2 regions of the Pradoshia sp. Z6_59 genome follow, and region 1 is predicted to be linked to the other one. Evidence: predicted binding sites of a transcription regulator. Region 1 holds the regulator's gene; the other holds the start of a gene.
What was found. Region 1 encodes NrdR, which represses ribonucleotide reductase genes. Its sites were predicted from a motif close to AACACNATATATNGTGTT; they were not measured.

Region 1 (12,879 bases):
CGAGCTGCTGCATTGATACGAGTAATCCATAATTTACGGAAGTCGCGTTTCTTTTGGCGACGATCGCGGAATGCATATTGCAAGGATTTCATTACTTGCTGATTAGCAACTTTGTATAATGTATGTTTTGAACCGAAATAACCTTTAGCTAGCTTTAATACTTTTTTACGACGTTTGCGCGTCACTGTACCGCCTTTAACACGTGGCATATCTAATTCCTCCTAAAATTGAGCGTTCTCAATTACTTGATATTGTCTAATAGATGACGAATGCGTTTGAAATCTCCGGAACTAACCATTCCACTTTTACGTAATTTACGTTTTGCTTTAGTAGATTTGTTAGCGAATAAGTGGCTTGTGTAAGCGTGGCTGCGCTTAAGCTTACCAGAACCAGTTTTTTTGAATCGCTTTGCAGCGCCTCTGTGAGTTTTCATTTTTGGCATGGGAAATTTCCTCCTCGAAACATTACTTTTCGTTTTTCGGTGCTAAAATCAAGAACATGCTGCGTCCGTCCATTTTTGGCGCTGTTTCCACAGTAGCCACTTCTTTACATTCCTCTGCAAAGCGAACTAATACGCGCTGCCCGATTTCTTTATGGGTAATAGCCCGTCCTTTAAATCGAATGCTTGCTTTAACCTTATCGCCTTTTTCAAGGAACTTAATGGCATTGCGAAGCTTCGTATTAAAGTCATGCTCGTCGATAGTTGGGCTTAAACGAACTTCTTTTAAACTAATCGTTTTTTGATTTTTTCTAGCTTCTTTATCCTTCTTCTGTTGCTCGAAACGGAACTTACCATAGTCCATAATACGGGCGACAGGAGGCTTTGCGTTCGGTGCAACCAGCACAAGATCCAAATTCACGCGTGTAGCAATTTCTAATGCCTCAACGCGGGATTTAATTCCAAGCTGCTCACCATTTTGATCAACTAGACGTACTTCTCGGGCACGAATGCCTTCATTTAAGATCAAGTCTTGTTTGCTAATAATAAGCCACCTCCAAGATTTTCTAGCAAATACTACTTCACATGCTTTTTAAACATATAAAAAAGGCCGGTGCATGCACACCCGCCCATAAAAAGACATACCGTCTGATTATATCAATTGAACCAGTTAACTACTCTTAAAAGAGTGTTATACAGGTGAGAAGCGGGTGCTTCTGCTTTATAATGTGTCGTATTTGATTTGCTCACTAAAAATCATTTTAACATGTTTCGCTGTATAATGTCAATAGAAGCTCATTCGTAATGACAACAAAAGTTATTTTATCAAATAATGTACCTGGTGGCAAGAGGTTTTTGAAGAAAGATTAAAAAGATGTAACTTACTTCACCTATAATATAGAAGGGATTCAAAAAGGAACCTATCCACATTCGAATAGGTTCCTAACTATAAGAAGTTATTTCAATTCACCTTTAATCATATTCAAGAACTCATCAAATGGCATAGTCTCTGATTTCTGTTCTCCATACTTACGTACGTTAACATTACCATTTTCTTGTTCTTGATCTCCCACCACAAGCATGTAAGGGATTTTTAGCATTTGAGCTTCACGAATCTTATAGCCCATTTTTTCATCGCGTAGGTCTACTTCTACACGTAAACCTGCACGTTGAAGGCTCGCTTCAATTTCTTTTGCATAATCAAGATGAACATCCGGAGATACTGGAATAACCTGAACCTGAACTGGTGCTAACCAAGTAGGGAAGGCTCCTTTGTATTCCTCAATTAAGAACGCAACGAAACGTTCCATAGTTGAAACAACCCCACGGTGAATAACAACTGGGCGATGCTGTTTGCCGTCTTCTCCAACGTACGTAAGATCAAAACGTTCAGGAAGCAAGAAGTCAAGCTGTACTGTGGAAAGAGTCTCATCTTTTCCAAGCGCTGTTTTAACTTGAACATCCAATTTAGGTCCGTAGAAAGCCGCTTCGCCTTCTGCTTCGAAATAGTCAAGACCCATCTCATCCATTGCTTCTTTCAGCATGGATTGAGCTCTTTCCCACATTGCATCATCATCAAAGTATTTTTCCTTATCAGCTGGATCACGGTAAGAAAGACGGAAGGAATAGTTCTCCATACCGAAGTCTTTATACACTTCCAGGATTAAAGTAACAACACGCTTGAATTCATCTTTAATTTGGTCAGGGCGTACAAATACGTGAGCATCATTTAATGTCATTCCACGTACCCTTTGCAGACCTGCCAATGCACCAGACATTTCATATCTATGCATCATACCCAATTCAGCAATCCGAATTGGAAGCTCACGATAGCTGTGAATATCGTTTTTATAAATCATCATGTGATGCGGGCAGTTCATTGGACGAAGAACCAGCTGTTCATTATCCATGTCCATTACTGGGAACATATTTTCCTGATAGTGATCCCAGTGACCGGATGTTTTATAGAGGTCTACACTGCCCATGATTGGTGTATACACATGGTCATAGCCAAGCTTTTGTTCTTTATCCACAATATAGCGTTCAATGACACGGCGAATCGTTGCACCTTTTGGAAGCCATAGCGGCAGACCTTGTCCAATTAATTGAGAGTTCATGAATAAATCAAGCTCTTTCCCAATTTTACGGTGATCACGTTCTTTCGCTTCTTCTAACAGACGTAAATGTTCGTCCAAATCTTCTTTCTTGAAGAATGCAGTTCCATACACACGTTGAAGCATTTTATTATCGCTGTCTCCACGCCAGTAGGCACCCGCAATATTCAATAGCTTAAATTCTTTAATTTTGCCAGTTGAAGGTACATGAACTCCACGGCAAAGGTCAAAGAATTCACCTTGTTCATAAATCGTTACAGTTTCCTCTTCAGGAATCGCATCAATCAATTCCAGCTTATACTCATCGCCAATTTCTTCAAATAGACGCTTCGCTTCAGCACGGCTGACTTCTTTACGGACAATATCAATATTCGCATTAATGATTTTCTTCATTTCTTTTTCGATTAAAGGAAGGTCTTCCGGTGTAATGGATTTCTCTAAATCCATATCATAATAGAAGCCGCCCTCAATTACTGGGCCTACACCAAATTTAACATCTTTATAAATTCGTTTAACTGCCTGTGCCAATAAATGCGCTGTACTGTGGCGCAATACTTCCAGGGCTTCCGGTTGATCCGGAGTCACAATCTCTACTGAAGCATCCTCTGTAATTGGTCGGCGCAAATCATATAATGCTCCGTTTACCTTTCCTGCAATTGCTTTTTTCTTTAATCCAGAACTAATGGAAGAAGCAATTTGCTCAGTTGTAATTCCAGATTCAAATTCCTTTACCGCGCCATCTGGAAATGTAATTTTGATCATTTCAGCCATGTGAGCCACTCCTTTTTCTACATAATAAAAAGCCCGTCCCTAATAAATTAAGGGACGAGCTATTGTATACTAAATAAACCCGCGGTTCCACCCAAATTCCGGTGCTGATATTTCAGCTTTTCCGGCACTTGTATCTTTTAACGGAGTTCCCGTCAGCCAATAATCACCCAAATATGTTTTCCTGGCTGAAGTTCAAAGGCGGTAAGCATTTCAAGTCTATGAGGAAGCTTGCAGCCACTGGCTTCCCTCTCTGTTCACAGCTTTTTAAACACTCATGTCCTTATCGTAACCTATCGATTATAAACTTGTATGTAGGTTATTATAAAAGCTTATGAGGACAAAAGCAAGTTACTTTCTATTCTTTTATCATTATGAACGCTCTTCTACCTTTTTAACCTGTTCATGGAAGTAACTGATTCGGAACAAAAGGATTCTTTCCTCGAAAATTTTCCTCAATGTAGTGATTACACGATTATCCTCATCATCCGCATAAATATGAATTCGTTTCGGTGCTAAGGAAACCAGCGGTGCAATGGTATTTGAATCAATAAACATAGGATTCTCAGCCATCAATTTACGGTCGATTACTTTAAGAATATCTTGTTTTGAAATCAGCTCAAAATATCGATTATAAAATTGAAATTCTTCATGATAAACTAAATGAATTTCATCAACCTGCGGATTCCGCTCCTCAATCAATCGTCTTAGCACGGAGATAAATTCCTGATAATCCTGCTCAAGCTTATACTCATCAATCGCAAATCCCACTAATGTAACAAGCGATTCATGGATATCCCTTAAACGAAAATTCCATAATGATCGAAACGAAAAATCAATTCTTTGTTTAACTACTTCCTGCAGGAGATACTTGACTTGTTTTTTTAATTGTTCTGAAAGGTGTTGGCTACCACTATAGGCAGCTTCACCATCCCACATAAGCAATGCGATTTCTGCAATCTGGCTAATTTCATCTTCATCCTCATATAAAAAGCGTTCCCGAATCACATCCCGAATTTTGCATTCCAGATGATAGGTAGAGAAAAATGTATATAAAGCATCAATGAGTGCGTGACAAAAAATTTCCTCCTGATCCGGGTCCCAAAGAAAGGAGACAGACTTTTGGCCATCCTTATGAACAGAATGAATTGCCTGTCGGATAAAAAAATCGCTGTTCTTAAATCGAACATGCCAATTAGCCTGTTCTTCCTGTGAATCAAAATACATCGTAAGCAACCCTATCCCTCCAGACTATCGGAACTCCTAGTTTTATGTATATGGGACATGGCAATCCTTTAGAATGGATGGATAAAATTAGATTTAAAATAAAAGTATCATGGCAGACTGTACAGGACCGCTATATTATTGCCTGCATATCAAATGAATCTCATTCCGTTTCTTTCATGCAGGACTGTTTGCTTATTAAAAAAATGAGATATCTAAAAAGAGGCAGTCCCTTCATACGGGCTGCCTCTTCGCCAAACCTTTTATTCTCTTTAATCTCTTCGATTTTTTCCGTCCATTTCAATTGGCTCCGTTAAATTACGGACTCTCTCCATGATTCGTTTTCCTTTAACCAGTTCCTCATCTCCACGCTGAGAATACGTGAAATGATGTTCCAATTGTTTCAAATTAAAATTGGAGGTGAAAAAGGTTGGAAGATTTTCATGCATTCGGTATTGGAGTATCGGCCCCAGTACATCATCACGCGACCAGGCACTCATCGTTTCAGCTCCAATATCATCAATCATTAAAATAGGAACTTCCTTTAGGGCATCCACCTTTTGGTTATAGGAATTTTCCGCGAAGGACCCTTTTAATTCTCTTAAATATTCAGGCCAATACACAATATGTGATGAAACACCCTCTTCAGAAAGTGCGTTGGCGATTGCGCCAAGTAAATAGGTTTTACCTACCCCAAATTCACCGTATAAATAGAGCCCTTTATGACCAGCACCATTTATATATGAGTCAACAAAATTCTTTGCCTTTTCGACTGCCTCCACACGTGCTTCGGTCGTATACTCATCCCAAATCAAATTAGAAAAAGAAGCCTCCACAATTTCTTTTGGTACATGGCTGGCACGAATCAGCTTACGTAATCGATTCTTCTCTTCCTGCCTGCGTTTTTTATGACAGGGTTCATACCGTACATCAATCCGTTTCCCCTGAATAAACAAGTGTGGATGATGACCCTGAAGGAGATTTTTACATTCAGATAAAGAAGGACATTCGTCACATGTCTTCGTTTGCGTGGAGAACTCGTAGAGCTTATTCATGCTCTTTTCAATCATGTCGCTTGTCAGCTGACTGCTATGTTCATTTATGAATAGACGGACATCAGGATCTTTTAAAACGATATTTCTCATTTCATCCAATCTTTGCTGAAAGTTTTCACGCTTCCCGAGCTGATTCAGTGCATCCTGTATATTTTTCATCCTTATACACCTCCTGTTTATTTAGAATTTTCATTTTGCAATTTTTCCTTGAGCTTTCTTACACGCTCAGCAATTTCGGTGGATTGAGCAACCGGCTCTTTCTTCTTCGTTTCATCCAGCCAATCAGGAACGATTTCCTTCCTCGCATTGCCTGTTGTACGGCGTGTTGATTTATTTGTTTTCGTCTTTTTTTCATTAGCCCAGGTTTGGTATTTCTTATGCTCACTCAAAGCCATCTCATAGGCTTCCCGTACTGTGGTGATATTTTTCCTCGCCCAGTGCGAAGCAATTGTCTCCACATAGTTTGATTGCAATTTCATATCTGATTTTAACATGACATAGTGCAGAAGGACATTAACGACTCCAGGAGGAAGCTTTTGATTGACCATGACCTTTTCTACAAGTGCCAGATCATTGTCGGAGGGCATTGCACCTTGCGAAAGGCTGACTAAAAACTCCAATGGAGAGGTTGTTTCAAAGGTATACAGTAAATGCTCCTCTGGTGTTTTAGGTTCTATGATTGTACGTTCATATTCAGGTTGTTTCTGTTCAATCAATGTCGGCATTTCTTCACCATGATTGATGTGGAAAAACTCTCTTGCACATTTTCTGAGTTCGTCTATATCAATTTCATTATGTTGATTTTGACAACGCAAAATCAACTTGCTCATATCCATTACATTAATTTTATATAAATACGACAGCATCGCGATGGATTCCATCACATTTGGAGTAAACGCTTTTCTCGATATAAAGCTGTTTTTAGCCGTTGCAAATAATAACTCGAAATCAAATTGCTCCATTAAATTATGGCTATATCCCTGTGGGTCTTTTGAGAAGAATTGCATGCTTTGATCAGTTTCCGAGCTGATGATTTCTTTTGGATTGCGAAATTCGGATGCAAATACCTCATTGAAAGATTGAGTTATCTCCTCATAATCATCAGGAATACGTTTATCCGCAAACATCGTGAGCAGTCGTTCGTAATGTCTCTCTTCAAGTTTTTGCTTCAGATAAATAGGCAGCAAATCATCATGGAAAAATTTATCCGGACTTAAAGGACAAAGAATCTCGTAAATAAAAACATTACCTTCCGGAGTTGCTTTTTTATATGTTTTTAATAAACCAATTCCTTCAAGCCTTTTACGGTATTGAAATATCTCGTCCAAAGGTAAACCAAGTACGTCCATTAACCAACGATGTGTCGTTTGCCTGGAATACATGTTACCTGTATTGACTTCGTTTAATAAGGTCATATACAAAGAAACAGCCAATCCTCCTACAAGTGGCTGATATAAATATTGAATTGATTTATGGTCCATTTCTGATAGCTTTTCTTTATATAGTACAACATATCTGTCTTTAGGATTTACAAACTTCCATGAAAATTGCATTGTCTACAAACCTTTCGTACTTCGGGTTTTTATAGTTGAAAAAAGAGCTAAAGAAACTGTCTTCAGCTCTACTTAATCCTCTTTTTTCATTAGTTCTTTCAATTCGTCAATAAAAACATTTATATCTTTAAATTGACGGTACACAGAAGCGAAACGGACATAGGCCACTTCATCCACCTCAGCCAGCCTATCCATAACCATTTCACCTATTAAATCACTTTTTATTTCAGAAAATCCTTGATTTCTTATTTCTTTTTCAACATCAGTTGCAATCTCTTCCAGTTCTTTAAGAGCAACATGACGCTTTTCACAAGCTCGGATTAAACCTCTTAGGATTTTTTCTCTGCTATATTCTTCCCGTGCACCATCTTTTTTTACCACAATTAGCGGAATTTCTTCTACCTTTTCAAATGTAGTAAAACGATAACTACAGGATTCACATTCTCTTCTTCTACGTATTGAACGTCCTTCATCCGCAGGGCGGGAATCCAGCACTCTTGTCCCATTATGTTGGCAAGTTGGACATATCATAGATTAGCACCGTCCTTTTCTATAGTTCTATCTTATTAAAACAAATCGAATAGGACAAGTCTGTTTGCATAAAATGCTATTTTTTATCCACTATATAGCCAATACTTTTGGAGGAAAGTAAACAATGGGAGAAGTAAAAGTTGTTTTCCATAAAAAAAGAGATGCAGATGTACTGACCCCAAAAGTTAGAGTTTGAATCTAACTTTATGAGGGTCACCACAAGAGACATCTCTTTTTATCTTTTTTATTTATAATGCTTTAGCAAGAACATGGCTGACAGCAACAGGACCCATGCCTCGCGGGATTTCAATATGTTCCCTAACCTGAGCGTTTAAGGCTTCAGCTATAAAATCAGCAGCCACATTAGGATCTAAGTCACCGCATGTATATACATCAATACTCGCATAACCATGTTCCGGAAAACTATGAATGGTTAAATGTGATTCAGATATAATGACTACTCCGCTTACTCCCTGTGGCGCAAACTTATGGAAGGCTACTTCTCTAACTTCAGCTCCAGATCGTAAAGCTGCGTCCACGAATATTTGTTCAATCTGATTAACATCGTTCAATTTAGATAAATCACAGCCCCATAGTTCAGAAATGACATGACGACCTATTGTATGCATGTTCAATTCCCCCTTTAGCATTTAAACGAATTTTAATTATCTTCGTTTCTGGCCTTTACTACCACGGGGGAAAGTTAGTCCTGAGAGGTCCTAACCCTTTAAGTAGTACTGCCAGGATGATGAAGTTTACGACATTTAGTATATATGGTTTATTTTTCAAATGCAATCATACAATTCAATATTAGTTAATAATTACCACCAAATGTACAGCATTTGTTTTTCTTAGTTTATTCTAGTTTATGAATCAAAGAACGGCCTGAACCGCCTTTTTTTAAGAAAGACGGCCAGACCGTAAAAGGTATTATTTATTATGCTTAACTCACTTTCACTTTATCCTCTTGAAGAAGGCGGGCCACATGGTTTACTAATTCTACCACTCTGCATGAGTATCCCCATTCATTATCATACCAGGCAAGCACTTTTACTTTATTTGCACCAATCACCATAGTAGAAAGTGCATCTACAATAGCCGAATGCGGATTTGTATTAAAATCGATAGAAACAAGTGGCTCTGTGCTGTATTGGATAATACCAGCCATTGATCCTTCAGCTGCTGTTTTAAACGCTTGATTGATTTCATTAATAGTCACTTCTCTTTTAAGATCTACTACCAAATCAACTAAAGAAACGTTTGGAGTTGGTACTCTCAACGCAATTCCATGGAGTTTTCCTTTCAAATGAGGAAGCACCAGCGAGAGTGCTTTGGCTGCTCCAGTTGTAGTAGGTATGATACTTTGTGCACAGGCACGGGCTCTGCGTAAATCCTTATGCGGATTATCGATATTGTTCTGATCATTTGTATAGGCATGAACGGTTGTCATAAGACCATTGTCAATTCCAAATTGTTCATCGAGTACTTTTACAACAGGAGCGAGGCAGTTAGTTGTGCAGGATGCATTCGAAATTATAAGGTGCTTATTAATATCTAACTTATCCTCGTTAACACCCATTACAATCGTGACATCCTCATTCTTCCCAGGAGCTGTTAAAACGACCCGTTTTGCACCCGCATTTAAATGAAGAGCTGCTTGATCACGATGATTAAATTTCCCAGTTGCTTCGATTACGATATCAATCCCAAGATTTTTCCAGGGCAGGAATTCAGGATTGCGATTATTTAGCAAAAGAACTTTTTTACCATTTATCAATAAATGATCATCCATAGCATGTACATCACCATTAAATGGACCATGATTCGTATCATATTTAATTAAATGTGCTAATGTTTCAGAAGGATAACTAGCATTAATGGCTACGATTTCAAGATGCTCATCCAATATTGCTTTTCGGAAAACCATTCTGCCAATTCGGCCAAACCCATTGATAGCAACTCTTGCACTCATTTAACTTCCTCCTATATATAAGTTATACTTATTATAAAAATGATGTAATTAGTATAACACATTGAACAAAATGCTGCATGGTTTAAATACCTAAATTATCCAAATTAAATAAAATTATATACAAAAAAGACTATCCAAGGGTCGTTATCCCTCAGATAGCCTTGCTATTGGTTATACATTTAATTTTTTAATCAAAGCAATGAGTTGCTCTTCCGTCTCAAAAAATTCTCCGTTATTGTCAACAATATAATCGGCCAATTCTTTCTTATCATCAATTGGCATTTGTGCTCGTATTCTTGCGAGTGCTTCTTCCTCAGTAAAATGATCCCGCGCCATTAATCTCTTTAATTGGATTTCGGGCTTCACATACACAAGAATAATACCCTCTACCATATGCGTCAAATTACTTTCAAACAATAGGGGAATGTCCATGAAAACGAGTTCTTTCCCTTGGTGTAATGCTTTCTCCGTTTCTTCCATCATCCATTTCCTGACTGCCGGATGAACAATTCCATTTAATAATTGCCGTTTTTCAGAGTTTGAAAATACGATGGAACCTAATTTTTTCCGGTCTAATGTCCCATCAGGTAAACAAATATCCTGACCAAATACATTTTTAATTTCCTCTAATGCTGGCATACCAGGCTCGACGACTTTTCTTGCTGCGATATCTGCATCAATAACAGGGTAACCCTTGGAAATGAGCCATTTGCTAACGCTGCTCTTTCCACTGGCAATCCCTCCTGTAACTCCGATTATTTTCCCCATAACATTCCATTCCCTATTAAATTATTTTGGTTAACCCAAGAAAAATAAGTACTAAACCCGGAATAAATGAAAAGACCTTTGCCATAATGGAATCCTGCAGATATTTTCCCGCTTTTATACCCACTGTCATTAATAAAGCACTCATACCGAAACAGAGAGTCACCTGAATAAATAACGGATAATGAAGTATACCAGCACCTATTCCAGCTCCAAATCCATCTAATGATAAGGCTAATCCCAGAAAAAAAGCTTCTAATCCAGTAATGGTTCCAGAACGGTCAAAGTCAGCACTTAATGGCTTTTTAAGTATATGAATAACCAGTCCAATAGACTTTATTTCTAATTGGAATAAGGTTCTTTCATTCACATAGGGACAATTATCTTCATTTCGCTTGAAGTAACTTGAAAGTGTCCAAATTCCAAGCACCAGCAAGATAAATCCTCCTAGCTTACCGGTCCAGGAATGTGCCATCAAATGCTCGCTTAACGATCCCATTAACATACCGAATGCTAGGCTCAATGCAGAACAACCGGCAATGATGATGATGGAGCGAATCGGTATACTTACTTTTCGCATTCCATAGGTCATTCCTACACCGCAACTATCCAGACTCACCGCCAATGCCAATAACAATATTGATGCTATGTGCTCCATTTCATAGGGACTCCTTTCCATAATCAATACCCTACTATATGAAAGGAGCCCATCTTATGTTCATATTCAGTTAGGCTAATGGCTGACATTCAGGACAGTAGACGGTCCCTCTGCCTCCAACAATAATTCTTTCCATGTTTGTTCCGCAAATTTTACAAGGCTTTCCTTTTCTTGAATAGGCAAACAGCTCAAGCTGAAACATGCCGATTTGACCTTGGGAATTCACATAGGATCGTACTGTGCTTCCTCCTTTTTCAATGGCGGTAGCAAGAGTTTCCTTAATGGATGTATATAGTTTTTCTATTTCTTCCTTTGTCAAAGTGGATGCCGGACGTTCAGGATGGATACCCGAATGGAACAATGCTTCATCCACATAGATATTACCAAGACCTGCAACTACTCTTTGATCCAATAATACCGTTTTGATAAAACGATTCGTCTTACTGAGTGCTGCACCTAAGTGATCTGGTGTAAATTCATCTGAAAAAGGCTCAGGTCCTACCTTTGAAAGTGGCAGTACGTCTAATTCTGTCCCCTTTGTATGCAGATGCATCGTGCCAAACTTACGGACATCTCTATATCTCAATTCTGTTTGATCCGTAAATTTGAATATAACATGTGTATGCTTATCTGCCGGTTCCGTTTCATCATAAAGGCCATATTTTCCTTCCATCCGTAGATGGGAAACAAGACTGTAATCATCTAAATGGAAAATCAGGAATTTACCACGCCTGCCAATCTCATGAATGGTTTGCCCTTTCAAAAGCATACGAAACAGTTCAGCATCATCCGGCTCTTTTATAATTTTAGCCCAGCGTATATCCACATCATCAATTGTTTTTCCAAGTACCAGGACTTCGAGGGTCCTTCTGATTGTTTCGACCTCAGGTAATTCAGGCATACCTTTTCACCCCTTTTACTCCTATTTAGCGTCATACCAGGTGTTGCCAAATGAATAGTCCACTTTTAATGGAACTGCTAATTCAATTGCATTTTCCATTTCCTCCGGAACAATTTTCTTTAATATATCCAACTCCTCAGGCGGCGCCTCAAAAATCAATTCATCGTGCACCTGAAGCAGCATTCTTGTCTGTAAATTTTCTTTCTTTAATCTGGCATTCATCCGAATCATCGCCAATTTGATAATATCTGCAGCACTGCCCTGAATTGGTGTATTCATAGCTGTTCTTTCTGCAAAACCGCGAACATTAAAGTTTCGATTATTAATTTCAGGTATATATCTGCGGCGCTGCAATAACGTACTTACATATCCATTTTCCTTCGCCTCTTCTACAATATCCTTCATGTATTGCTGAACACCAGGGAAGCTCTCTAAATAGCGTTCAATGAAAATTCCAGCTTCTTTTCTGGTAATTCCAAGACTTTGTGATAGTCCATAATCACTGATACCGTACACAATTCCAAAGTTCACCGCTTTAGCCTGTCTTCTCATATTCGAAGTCACCTGATCAGCATCGACATGAAATACATCCATAGCCGTTCTTGTGTGGATGTCCATATCTGAATTGAAGGCATCTATCAGGTTTTCATCTCCTGCTATATGAGCCAGAACACGCAGTTCAATTTGAGAATAATCAGCCGCAAAAATGACCCAGCCTTCTTCTGATGGCACAAAGGCCTGTCTGATTTTTTTGCCTTCTTCAAGTCTGATAGGAATATTTTGCAGGTTAGGATCTGTTGAGCTTAGTCGTCCTGTTTGAGTTAATGCCTGATTGAACCTTGTATGGACCTTTTGATCATCATGAATAACTTTTAAAAGTCCCTCAATATAGGTTGATT
Region 2 (12,879 bases), on a different contig from region 1:
AAGTGTACTTATTTTTTGTTTTATATCATCTGATTCGGTAAACCCAATCCTTAAGGAAATGCTTAGCCGCTTCTTTGCCTTGATCAATTAATACCAGTCGCTGATTATCGGAAATAGAAAACTCTATAAATCCAGCCTCTTTAATTGGTATAAACACAATGTTTTTAACGAATTTTCTTGAAATATATCTGGCATCATGAGCATTCCTCATCGTTTCAAATAAAGATGTAAAAAGTTCAATTGCATTAGTAATATCACGCTCATGGACCATTGCCTGTTGCTTTTCAGGTACCAGCCTTAATCCCAGCACCGGTCTCTCAGCGATAACGTTTTCCTGATCAAACAGCCACATAGGAAAATTACTTAAAACCCCTCCATCTACTATAATTCTCTTTTCCCCTACTGTTCGAAGCGTAATCGGCTGAAAGAAAAAGGGGACAGAGCAGCTCATACGAATCGCTTTCGCCACTGAAAACTGATTGGGGTTTATATTATATTTCGGCAGATCATCCGGCAAAACGATCAGTCTTCCATTTGTAAGATCCGATGCAATAACCCTTAATTGCTTATCAGCTAAATCGGCAAATGTCCTAATATTTTTCCTAGCCAACACCTCTTTAATCCATAGCTCTAGGGCATCCCCTTTGTAAAGTCCCATACTCCAATATAATTTAAGCCATTTGGCTAATGGAAATCGTTTATTTTTTTTCGTTTCCAACAGCTTCGTTAATTTAACGCTTTTCATAATTTCATTAATTTCACTCCCTGAATACCCCGCTGCAATAAACCCGGCAATGATTGCTCCTGCACTTGTTCCGGCTAACCTCTTAAACCGGTATCCCTGCTCTTCTAATTCAATTACTGCTCCAATAAGAGCAAACCCCTTTATGCCTCCTCCGGAAAACACTCCGTCAATAAACAAAATAAACCCCTCCCCCCTTACTTACTCATTTTTAATCTGGGAGAGAGAGGTTTAGAACATATTAAGTAAAGTATTGTATTTCTGCATTCGGAAAGAATTCTTTGATGGAATTTTCTATATGAGTTTTCAAAGCATTCGCTTCTTCATCAGGATAGACATATTTCCCTATACCGTATTTACCCCATTTATACTTACGCTTCGTTTCATCCATCTCAAGCTTTGTCTTAGGATAACGTGCTTGAATAACTTTTTTTGCTGGCTTTGTAAAGCGATGCTGGATGAGCTCAAAGCTGATTTTCATCATGGACAGCTCTTCACCTAACGCATGCCTCAAACGATCAAATAATTCGTAATATCCTTCTTCCCAGCCTTCATGCATATATATCGGAGCGACTATAAACCCAAGATGATATCCGGCTGCTGCCACTTTTCGAGCAGCCTCCAAACGTTCATCAAACGAAGAAGTTCCTGGCTCAAAATTTTTTATAACATAACGGGAGTTAATGGAGAAACGGAAACTGGTTTTCCCATTATGTCTGGCATCGAGCAAATGATCGACATGATGAAATTTAGTTACAAATCGTAATCTCCCATATTCAGTACTGCCGATAAAATTAATCGTTTCCTTTAAGGAATGCGTGAGATGATCAATACCTACTATATCAGACGTACACGCTGCCTCAAATCGCGTGATTTCCGGCGCTCTCTGTTCCATATATTTACTTGCCTGCTCAAATATCTCTTCTAGATTCACATACACTCTAATATAAGGCTTACTGCCAAGGGTTGTTTGTAAATAACAATAATGGCAATGCCCCATACATCCTGTAGCCAGCGGAATCGCATACTCTGCAGAAGGCTTTGATGTATCAAATTTTAATGTTTTCCGTATTCCTATCACCATCGTGGATTTGGCTATTCGATATTTTTGCAGTTCATTATCACCTGGCAAATCACGAATCTGATTGTGGGATGTGGTTTGCCTAATTTCCACTGGCAGGCTCTGAAATTTTTCATATAAAGCCTTTCCTAACGGATATTCCAATGCTTTAGGTTCAAAATAAACTAATTGAGGAATAAATGGTTTCATGTTTTTCACCTACTTAACAAGTAGTGTATACAGAAATAAAAAAAAGGATGGCGTTAATCTTTACCATCCTTTTATCATTTATATCAATTTTTTATTTACAATCCACATTTAAGCTGAGCACCGCAGTTCGTACACGTATTACATCCACCAAGTTCTTCTACTTTACCTTGACGGCAAACCGGACAAGTATTTCCAACTTCGCTACCAATCGTTACACTTGTTGATTCAAGTGCATCAATTGTGTCGACAAGAACAACATGCTGCTTCGTATGTTGCGGCTGAGTGGGTTGATCCGTATCGTTTTCAGCCTTTAACGTTAATACCTGTGTATCACGACTTCCATCTACGTATACAGTACCGCCCTTAGCTCCGCCTTTATATAGACGCTCATACACTCGCTCTACCTGTTCAACGGAATATCCTTTCGGCGCATTTACCGTTTTACTGATGGAGCTATCGATCCAACGTTGGATAATGCATTGTACATCAGCATGTTTCTCAGGAGTTAAATCCATTGCAGAAATAAACCAAGAAGGTAGATTATTGCTATCTGCATTAGGATTGCGACGTAAATATTCTTCTACTATATCAGCTTTCACTTCAATAAATTTACCCAAACGTCCACTTCTGAAATATGTGAACGAGAAGTATGGCTCAAGACCTGTAGAAACACCTACCATTGTACCGGTGCTTCCAGTAGGAGCAACTGTTAATAGATGTGAGTTACGGATACCATATTTCATAATTCCTTCACGAATATGTTCAGGCATTTTTTTCATATACCCTGTATTAATAAAACGTGTGCGTAATTCTTTCGTTTCTTCCTCGGATTCACCGACTAAGAATGGGAAGCTGCCTTTTTCTTTCGCGATTTCAATAGATTCCTCATATGCTGCAGTTGCAATTGTTTCAAATACACGATCAACAAGCTTATTTCCTTCTTCAGAACCATATTCTTTTTCACAATAAATAAGCATATCATGTAGACCCATTACACCTAGGCCAACGCGTCTTTCCCCTAGAGCCTGTTTTTTATTGGCTTCAAGGAAGTATGGAGTTGCGTTAATGACATTATCCTGCATGCGCACGCCCACTTTTACCGTTTGTTTCAGTTTCTCCAAATCCACTTGTTTGTGATCTTTATCTGTCATTTCAGCCAGATTGACAGCAGCCAAGTTACATACAGAATAAGGAGCCAATGGCTGTTCCCCACATGGGTTCGTCGCAACTACTTTTTGACCGTACGCTTTAGCGTTTGTCATATCGTTTGCATTATCGATAAAGAAAATGCCCGGCTCCGCAGAATAAGTCGCACAAATATTGATTAAATTCCATAACTCGCGCGCTTTAATTTTACGATATACACGCACGGCATAGCCTAGTTTTTCCCATTCGCGTACATCACCGCAATCAGCCCATTTTTCATTATAGGCTTTCATATCAACTTCATTATAGGACTCAACATCCGGGAATCGAAGTTCATATTCTCCGTCATTTTCTACAGCTTCCATAAATTCTTTTGTTAAGCACACTGAAATATTGGCACCTGTTAAAAAGTCTGGATTATGAACAGTATCATTTCCACCAGCAGCAAGTTTTTCTTCTGCTTCTTTAATGATTGCCTCATTAAATCCGCCAAATCCAGAAATGTTTTTATAATTGACTATGCCTTGATACATGGCTTCCTCTTGCATGGTAAGCGGAGTGAATTTTAATTTTTCAGATGCATGTTTACGAATTACTTCATCCTCGCTGACTTCCATTAAAAAGCGCAAAATTTTAGGGTTTTGCATTTTTGAGATGATAAATTCTACGATATCCGGATGCCAATCAGACAGCATAATCATTTGAGCGCCACGACGGGAACCACCCTGTTCAACCAGGTGAGTTAATTTTGCAATATCATCCAACCAAGAAACTGCACCGGAGGATTTTCCGTTTACACCGCGAGCAAGCGTGTTTCTTGGACGTAATGTCGAACCATTTGTACCGACACCGCCTCCGCGGCTCATGATTTCCATCACATGTTTGCGATGTTCAGAAATTCCTTCACGGCTATCATTAATAAATGGCATTACATAGCAGTTAAAGTAGGTTACTTCGGTTTCAGAGCCGGCTCCATAGAGTACACGTCCTGCCGGGATAAAGTTCGTTTGGACCAATTCATTATAAAATTTATCAAACCATTCCTTGCGTTTCTCTTCCGTTTCCTCAACTTCAGCCAAACCGCGTGCATTCCGTTTTGCTATCTGTTCATAATAAATTTCAAGCGGTTTTTCAATGACGTCGAGTGACTTACAAATAAGGCCTGTTTTAATTTCATCATGCTTGTCCAATGAGGAGCGGAACTCCTCTTCTACCAATACATGTGCTTTCTTTGCTTCCCAATCAATATGTTGGATGTACCCAAGTCCACGGGCAGGAAATTTCGGATCTTCTTTAATTGTAAGTACTACAAAATCTCCATCACTAAGTGTCAATTTTTCCGTATCTTTGAAGGAATAGCGATCTATCATCACAAGCCTTGAAACACCCTTATACGTCTTATTCATGTCTGGAGTAATAGGAAAAACTTGTGGAAATAGGGCTATATCTTTATTTAACCTTTCGACATTTATAGACAACTTGCGATTTGTTACAGTAGGCAATTTGATCTCTCCTTCAACCAATAATATAATCTCTTTTTTATTTATCTTTGTTAAGTTCTTAAATGAATATCTCTACGTTATCATAGCCTACATATTAATTCAACATATAGTATTTGTATTTTTATAATTCATACCACATATAGTATTTGGAGCACCTTCTATTAAAATTGTCAATTCTTATAATTTTACAAAAAATAAAGAAAATCAAAGAATTAATCTTCTTTTCACCTATTTTTGAACCAAAACAAACAAAATCTCAGCTTGCATATTACTAAGCTTAACTATGCTTCATATAACAGCGTTTTTGCATTTTCGACACAAATATTTTTTCTTAAAAATTAAAATTTTGTCCATAATGCACGATACTTGATTTATAGTCGTTTGTAAACTTATTGTCCTTTCAAATAAAGCAAAACTATATAGATATAACCGTTATCTTGGATTCTAAACCACTGACCAATTCAGCTTGCAGGTAGACAGGTATAATATCCATCCTGGATGCCTATAATTTTTTAACTACAAATTCGTAAACTATTACCAGAAAATTTTTTTGCCAGACAAATATACGAACTGTATAATATAAAAGTGAACAGAAAGAGAAAGTGGGGATTGAATTGCCAAAGTCATTAATCGTATTAATTGTACTGGCTGTATTGATCATTGGATATTCCATCTACAGTTGGTTCTCCAGCAAAAAAATGGTTACGACATTGTCCCAAGAGGACTTTAAAGCTGGCTATCGAAAAGCTCAGTTAATAGATGTTCGTGAGCAAAAAGAATTTGATGGCGGACATATTTTAGGCGCCCGTAACATACCTTCTACCCAATTGAAAATGCGAATGAAGGAACTCCGCAAAGACAAACCTGTTTATCTATATTGTCAAAGCGGAATGAGAAGCACACGAGCAGCTCAGATGCTATATAAAAAAGGCTATCGTGAACTTTATCAACTCGAAGGCGGCTTCAAGCAATGGAAGGGTAAAATTAAATCTAAATAAAACCAAAGAGCCAATGCAGGATGCACTTGGCTCTTTATAATTATAATTAAACGGATATTCTTTATGATTTCGTTTTATTATCACTGTTAAATTCATCTACCAAATTCTCTGCTGCTTTTTTATACAGCTGGCTCATATGAGAAAGGGAAGCAATCATTAATAATTTCTCAAAATATTCAACATCGCCATTGAACTCATCCAGATTGCCACCTAAATGTACCCCTTCTTCTTTTGCCTCAGAGATACTCTCCAGAATGTCTTCTTTAAATTTATGAGCATTATGATCAGTCAGGCGCAGAAAGCTGGAATATAGTTCATCAAGCTGCAAGTCTTCCTCTACTATCTTAGTGTTCAAAGGTCCAAGAATCGTTTTAATGTCACTTATAGACAATGTCCCTTTTAACTGATAAATCAAGCTGATTACTATTAAATGCCGCTTGGAATATTTCTTATTTTTAATAGGAAAAAATACTTTGCCCTTGGCATAATTATTGATCATCGTCTTAGTTAAAACTTTTTCATCATCATTCCGCTTAGACATTTTGAATTTACTCTCGAATAATTGAATGACTTGATCCATATATAAATCAATGTCTGGTATATCCTCTAATGTGATTTTATCTTGCAATCCCAGTTGATTGATAAGTTCTTCATTGTTTTTCATTTTGTAACCTCTGTTTACTAATAGTAATTTCTATTATACATTAACCAATCAAATACTGTAAGGATGAGGATTTTTTAGACTTTTATCATTAATTGGAATGCTTGGCAATCTGCTCTATCTCATAGGAAGCAACCGAATTTATGCCCTTATTATCCTGCAGCGCACAGATATACATAGCCTGTGCTAGCACTTTTCCTTGTACTGGCTTATATTTCTTAAGAGGCCCTTTGAATACAAACGGGCAAACTTTACTTACTGAAGCTGCCAATCCCTCTCCCAGTCTGAATTCCTGCCTATCCCCTAATAAAAGTGATGGCCTAAAAATGGTCAGACTGTTTAATTGAAGCTGTTTTAATGCAGTCTCCAGTTGCCCTTTTGTTTTGCTGTAAAATACATGGGATTCTTCATCAGCACCCATTGCAGAAATAATTAAGAATTGACGAACATGGTGCTGTTTAGCATTCTCTGCAAGCATCAAAGGGTATGTATAATCGACTTTCCTAAAGGCTTCTTTTGTCTTTGCTTTCTTAATGGTTGTACCCAAACAGCAAAAAATACAATCGACATCACTTGGTAGTGGTTCCCGATCCAGTTGTTCAAAATCTGGAAAACTCTCCCTAAGCTTTGAATGTTGAATACCCATGCTTGTCCTTACCCATACAATTACCTTCGCAAATTCATTTGAATCCAAAAGTGTTGTCACCAATTCTCTACCAACTAATCCGGTTGCCCCAATTACTAATCCTACTTTACCGGTCATCTAATTCCTCCATAACCCTTATTTTCATTTCCTCTATTATAATCTATTTTCATCATGCATGAATTCCATTAAGATTGAGAAAATAACTATAAATCCATAAGAGGGAGGATGAAATATATGAAAGAAGAAAGCACTCATGAATTTGTAGAAAATTTGCATGAAAAGCAACAAAAGGCTGAAAAGAACCAAGCTAAACAAGGATACGGACGTCCAAGCAAAAAACTTCCTAATAAACAGCATTAATATCTTGTAAATGTATGCCATGAGTAATTTTCCTCATGGCTTTTTACTGATTTACCTACTTTTCGGCTTCACTTCTGGCTACTCCTATTAATGGTAGCATTTCCTCGAAAAATCAATACTTTCATTCGCATAGATATCCCTGTTAAATATATAACTACTTAAAAAATCTAACGTTGCCCATTCTTATTCACATTGCAGGTTAGTGGAATTAGACAACCTTATATATTCATATCTTAGGAAAAATTGATTTGGGTGTGATTGAAGAATATGAATACACATAATCAAGTTGTTTTCTATACGATTAGGTGGTCTACCATTAAAAAATTTTTAGTACTAGATTTTATAACAGGCACAGGTATTTATTATGCATTTAAAATTATTTCATCCAGCGTTTTAGTTGGTGTTTTAGGAAGTATTATTTGTACCGAAGGGATTAAACGGTTACCTGGCAAACTAATGCGTTGATTGGAAAGGGTTAAGAATCATTTTACTGTTCGTAAAGATTCTAGCTAGTTATTATGTTTTTAATATAAAAATAGCCCCACCAAAAAGGAATTAGCTTTTTTGTTATTGGACTAACGCTCTTTCAGTTTAAGTAATTTTTATCACAGACAGAACCCTCCTATTGACTAGGAGGGCTTTTATTCCTATAGTCTAGATGCCTACTCACCTACCATCCCATCACCATCGTTATCACGCATATAAGGATACAACCAATGGTCACTCGTTATAGGCATACTAAAACCTGCATCTTTTGCTTCTTTAATCGTCACTTCACCATTACCGTTCGTATCGACACTAGAAATGTTTCCGCCTCTATTTGAACTGGTTGAGTTTTTACTTGAACTAGTTGAGTTTTTACTTGAACTGGTTGGGTTTTTACTTGAACTGGTTGGGTTTTTACTTGAACTGGTTGGGTTTTTACTTGAACTGGTTGATTTAGAAGACTTGCTTTCTGTTAAACCAAGTGATTTGTTTACTTCATCCGGGTTAACATTGTCAAATTTATCAACAACTTTATTGCCCTTGATGGTATACGTATACTTATAGCTTGAAGGAACCTGTGTTTTTGTATTCGGATAGGTGATAATTGCTTCAAAATTTGTCGCACCACCTGCATCACGAATCACTTTTTCCATGTATGCTTGGTCACCATACCTGTTCAATGTGCTTTCTTGTGGGGTAATATTATAAGCATTCGATACCCCTCCTAAAGAGTCCGCTATGATATGTCCTTCATCAAAATTATCACTTTCAACACCCGGAACTTTTGCCTCATCAGAGTAGTATCTACCAGACGATGTTACAGGCTCGCTACTGTCATCTTGTAGAATAATCTCGTCCGCAATGACACGTACTAGTTGCCCGTATTCATTAGTAAACGCCCAATATTTACGATTCCCATAGCCGATATCCACAACAACATTAGGTTCACGATAACCAGATAAATCGCCACCATCAACTTTGATAAGTTTGTACCCTGAGAACTGTGTCTCCTCTTTTTTCTTAGCCTCCGCTTCCGCCTTTGCCTTAGCTTCTGCTTCCGCCTTTGCCTTAGCCTCTGCTTCTTCCTTTGCCTTAGCCTCCGCTTCCGCCTTTGCCTTAGCCTCTGCTTCTTCCTTTGCCTTAGCCTCCGCTTCTTCCTTTGCCTTAGCCTCCGCTTCCGCCTTTGCCTTAGCCTCTGCTTCCGCCTTTGCCTTATCTGCTTCCGCCTTCGCCTCAGCCTCTGCTTCTTCCTTCGCTTTAGTTTTTTCTTCCACTGCTTTAACCGTTCCTACTTCTTGCTGTTGCTCTACCTGTGCGCTACTACCAGCAAACTCTTCTAATGGAGCAATTATTGAACTTAAAGTAATACATAGTATCGCTGCAGCGCCAAAAATCATTACTACATGCAATTTAGTCCTTTTAGCTTCAGGAGCTCTCTTCAAAACATAGCTCGGTTTAATTAAGCCCACAAATAAAGCTGTGATAGATACTAGAAATAGGATAAGAAGCAAACTATCAATTACTGAAGGTGACAGTATCCCAATAAAAGATACTGCTATTGCGCCCCCAAAAACCCGCCACACATATGACTTATTTCTTTTAGTTTCAGGAAGCCATGAAAGAACAACGTTTGGATCCTTCAAACCCACGATTAGACCCAGAAAAGATATTAATAACAGTCCAACCAACAAAGCCATCTTTCTTCCTCCTTCTATTTTTGTAATTAATATTGAAAACAAATAGGCTTTTATAATTGCTCATATTCTTATTTACCACTTTGCAATCCGAACTCAATCTAGATATTATTTCCATATAGTAATAAAGAGGGAAAATCAAAGAAGAGGCATTCAAAATAAATACAAAGGTTTACGTTTTGAGGTCTCTTCTAAAAATACTCTGTAGTAATAGCCTTTTTGATATCATAAATGGCATAAAGATAAAAAAACACGCCTTAAAACGGCGTGTTTTCTTTATTGTAAATTTCACTTCTTCTTTAACTAATCCTCCAATAATTTATTAATGCTATCTGCAACCAACTAAGTTCGTTCTTTACACTCCCTCCAAGTAGCATATAGCTTCATTTTTTATACAAGATCTCAGTTCACCTAGCCCTATATATATCTATATAAAAGTAGGGGGTAACAGTCAGCGGAGGAAATCCATATCAATCCCACATCGCGTATATCCTACCCTGGATACTGATACCTTATAAAAGTTCAACCAGAAAGTTCTGGCTGAACTATATCATATGAACCTTACCAACTTTCCCTTCCATACGAAAACCACAATCTTTACGAAACAGCCTTTTGTTAAGGTTCTTTATAGTGACCCATTAACTTTTTCATAACAAAAAGGAAGGATACAAAGCTACCCTTCCTTTATATATATTTTTCTCTCATGTAGATTTATTCAGCTTTCATATCAACTGCTTTTTTTCCTTCCAATATATCCAGACTTAACTGAACTGATTCTCCGATGGCCTTTTCTATATCATCTGGTTGTACACCAAAGTGGTCAACAATTGTCTTTTTATCAATGAAAAGATTTTTAGTAAAGATTTTTGCAAATTCAGCCGTATCCAATCCCTGTTCTATTCCCGTACTCTTTTGTTTTTCTGCTTTCGCCTTCATCGCTTCAATATAATTAGAGGCAGGAATTGTTATGATTTCTTTATCTGGTGTTCCCATGTATTTATGGAAGATGGTCAGCATTTCTTTCCACTCCATATTATAATAGCCGACCGGGTAATTACCTGTCTTCCCATATATTAAGGCACCAGAAATGCACTCCCCGATCTGCTTCGCTGTCACCATGGTTGTTCCTCCTTCAGGATACATGACAGCTTCTCTCATATTTTGAATCTGTTCAACAAGGAACACCCAAACAGGCTTACGTCCCTGCTGGCTTCCAAAGACATATGGAACCTCCAAAACGGCTACACTCATATCATCATCCCCGAAGGATAAAGCCATATTAGCCTGATCTACACGGCTTCTTATATATGGATGGTGCTTAGTCAGTTCATACTCGGGTAGTTCTCTATTAAAATAAGCAAAATATGAACCCAGTACAACTGAATGTTTGACACCGCATTCCTTTGCTATTCTTAAGAGCCGTTCTAATGGTGTAATATTATATTTTTCAAAAAATGAATAGATTGGTGATGGTGCCTCTATTCTTTCATCTACACCTGCCGCAAAAACAAATCCGTCACAGCCTGTTAAATATTTACGAATCTCATCATCTGTCAATGTTAAATAATTTCCCAAAGTTATCTCCATTTCTTCAGGAAGGTTACTGCCTTCAGGGATGGGTGGCAGTGACAATGTTGCCACTTCATGCCCTTGTTCAATTAATACCCTTGCTCCTTCAGCTCCTAATAAGCCCGTACCGCCAATCATAAATACTTTCATGTTGGTTGCCTCCTCCGTTTCATTCTTCTAAATTTTATCATTTTACATAGTGGTATATTTGACCAAAATTGTATTTTATGTGAAAGCTTATACTCACATTTCCCTTTACCTTAAAATGGTAAACAAAAAAAGCTCACAGGTAGAACGCTAATAGATTCCGTTTTGATGTGCTTTTTGAGTAATGACACTAGAAATGACGTATGAATCGTCATACGTCATTTTCCTTATTTATTAATGTTTTTAGCCTATTTTATCGTTTTTGACATAGCAATTGACATTATATTTTATATTGGACAATAACGGCACTGTTAAAATGCACTGCCATTATTGTTGTCAATTTTATTGTCACTTTAACTTCCAGTATTATCCTTCTTATTCAACTAAGGACCAGAATAGTTCTGTAAATTGCCTAAATGAATATAACTATAACAAGGAATATAGGATTTTTCCGAATGGACTAAACCAAATAACAATGTAGGATAATATGCGGTTGTAATGAACACATATTTTGAATGGAGGTTCTTATTTGTGACACAAACGTCAAAAGCTATTCCTGGTGCTGTAGTACGAGGAACTGCATCTGGTGTATTTTTTATGGCTTTTTTCGGTACTCTATGGGCATACACAGGGATTATGGGACTACAAGGATGGGGAGTTCAATTATTGATTGGTGTAGCTGTTACCATAGGTATGGTGCTGTTCATCGGCGGTGTTTCATTAATGCGCGCATCTCGAGAAGTGACAAATCAGGTTTCAAAAGCAGACTTAGGGCGTGGAAAGCGTACAAGGTTTTGGTTTAACATTATTTTTGCGACAGAGGGTTTGGCTATAGCAATTACGATTGCTGTCAGTAACGCTACTAATCACTCCGAACTTATACCTGTCGTTATCGCTATTATTGTCGGTGCTCATTTTCTCCCATTGGCCTCTCTTTTCCAAGTCAGACTCTATTATTTTACAGGTACACTCCTTTGTTTACTTGCTATTATTACATTACTGTTTGTACCTGAGAAAGTCACACTGGGAGAACAACAAATCAATGCGTTTATGTCTGTAGTAGGATTTGGCTCTGCCTTAATCTTATGGGGAACTGGTGTTGCAATATGGCTTATAGGTAGAAGGTTGCTAGGTATCGTCCCAAAATAAATATCACAATTGTACACTAAACTAAAAACAGAGTAACTTCCTTCTCCAACTATGGACTTTAGTTAAAGAAGAATGGGGTATTTACAACAAAAGAAAACTCGCCATTTTTATGAGCGAGTTTTCTTTATTTTATATCATTTACGATATCAAAAGGACTGACGTTTCTGAGCATTTTTTTAGAAAAGAACCTCTCCCTTTAGTAGAACACCTGCCAAGCCTATTCCTCAATTTCCTGAAGCATAACACTCTCCACATAATTCACAAATCGACGTAAATCCTGAGCCAGTTCACGATTTATTTGGCCTTCTTCATACATTCGCTGAATGTCAGCTCGTTCAGCTTCAATAGCTTTGAAACGTAATTCTTCTTTTTGCTGATCCTTCATACTATTATTTGAACGGGCATTATTTGGTTGCTTCAGTTTGTCAATAATTCTTCGATACTCATAAATGATGGATGAAACATGTGAATTGTTCGTTTCCTCTACATATTTTTCTAGACTTTCAATG

Region 2: the regulator NrdR is predicted to act here: its motif matches at 4,790-4,807, upstream of AC4D4B_RS06515 (vitamin B12-dependent ribonucleotide reductase).

Annotation. Positions count from the first base shown of each region.
Region 1 is NZ_JBZCPP010000009.1:77,830-90,708, reverse strand. It holds gene rplT (50S ribosomal protein L20) at 1-209, opposite strand, end outside; gene rpmI (50S ribosomal protein L35) at 242-442, opposite strand; gene infC (translation initiation factor IF-3) at 465-968, opposite strand; ribosomal protein L20 leader region at 1,035-1,167, opposite strand; gene thrS (threonine--tRNA ligase) at 1,396-3,324, opposite strand; gene AC4D4B_RS11265 (putative sporulation protein YtxC) at 3,694-4,548, opposite strand; gene dnaI (primosomal protein DnaI) at 4,818-5,759, opposite strand; gene AC4D4B_RS11255 (replication initiation and membrane attachment family protein) at 5,777-7,153, opposite strand; gene nrdR (transcriptional regulator NrdR) at 7,226-7,684, opposite strand; gene speD (adenosylmethionine decarboxylase) at 7,933-8,313, opposite strand; gene AC4D4B_RS11240 (glyceraldehyde-3-phosphate dehydrogenase) at 8,628-9,656, opposite strand; gene coaE (dephospho-CoA kinase) at 9,828-10,424, opposite strand; gene ytaF (sporulation membrane protein YtaF) at 10,441-11,079, opposite strand; gene mutM (DNA-formamidopyrimidine glycosylase) at 11,150-11,980, opposite strand; gene polA (DNA polymerase I) at 12,002-12,879, opposite strand, start outside.
Region 2 is NZ_JBZCPP010000004.1:207,828-220,706, reverse strand. It holds gene AC4D4B_RS06525 (patatin-like phospholipase family protein) at 26-922, opposite strand; gene splB (spore photoproduct lyase) at 984-2,012, opposite strand; gene AC4D4B_RS06515 (vitamin B12-dependent ribonucleotide reductase) at 2,108-4,660, opposite strand; gene AC4D4B_RS06510 (rhodanese-like domain-containing protein) at 5,275-5,658, shown strand; gene AC4D4B_RS06505 (DUF1836 domain-containing protein) at 5,720-6,322, opposite strand; gene AC4D4B_RS06500 (NAD(P)H-binding protein) at 6,411-7,082, opposite strand; gene AC4D4B_RS06495 (DUF4023 domain-containing protein) at 7,200-7,325, shown strand; gene AC4D4B_RS06490 (DNA/RNA non-specific endonuclease) at 7,988-9,208, opposite strand; gene AC4D4B_RS06485 (NAD-dependent epimerase/dehydratase family protein) at 10,217-11,224, opposite strand; gene AC4D4B_RS06480 (DUF7010 family protein) at 11,753-12,370, shown strand; gene AC4D4B_RS06475 (Na+/H+ antiporter) at 12,588-12,879, opposite strand, start outside.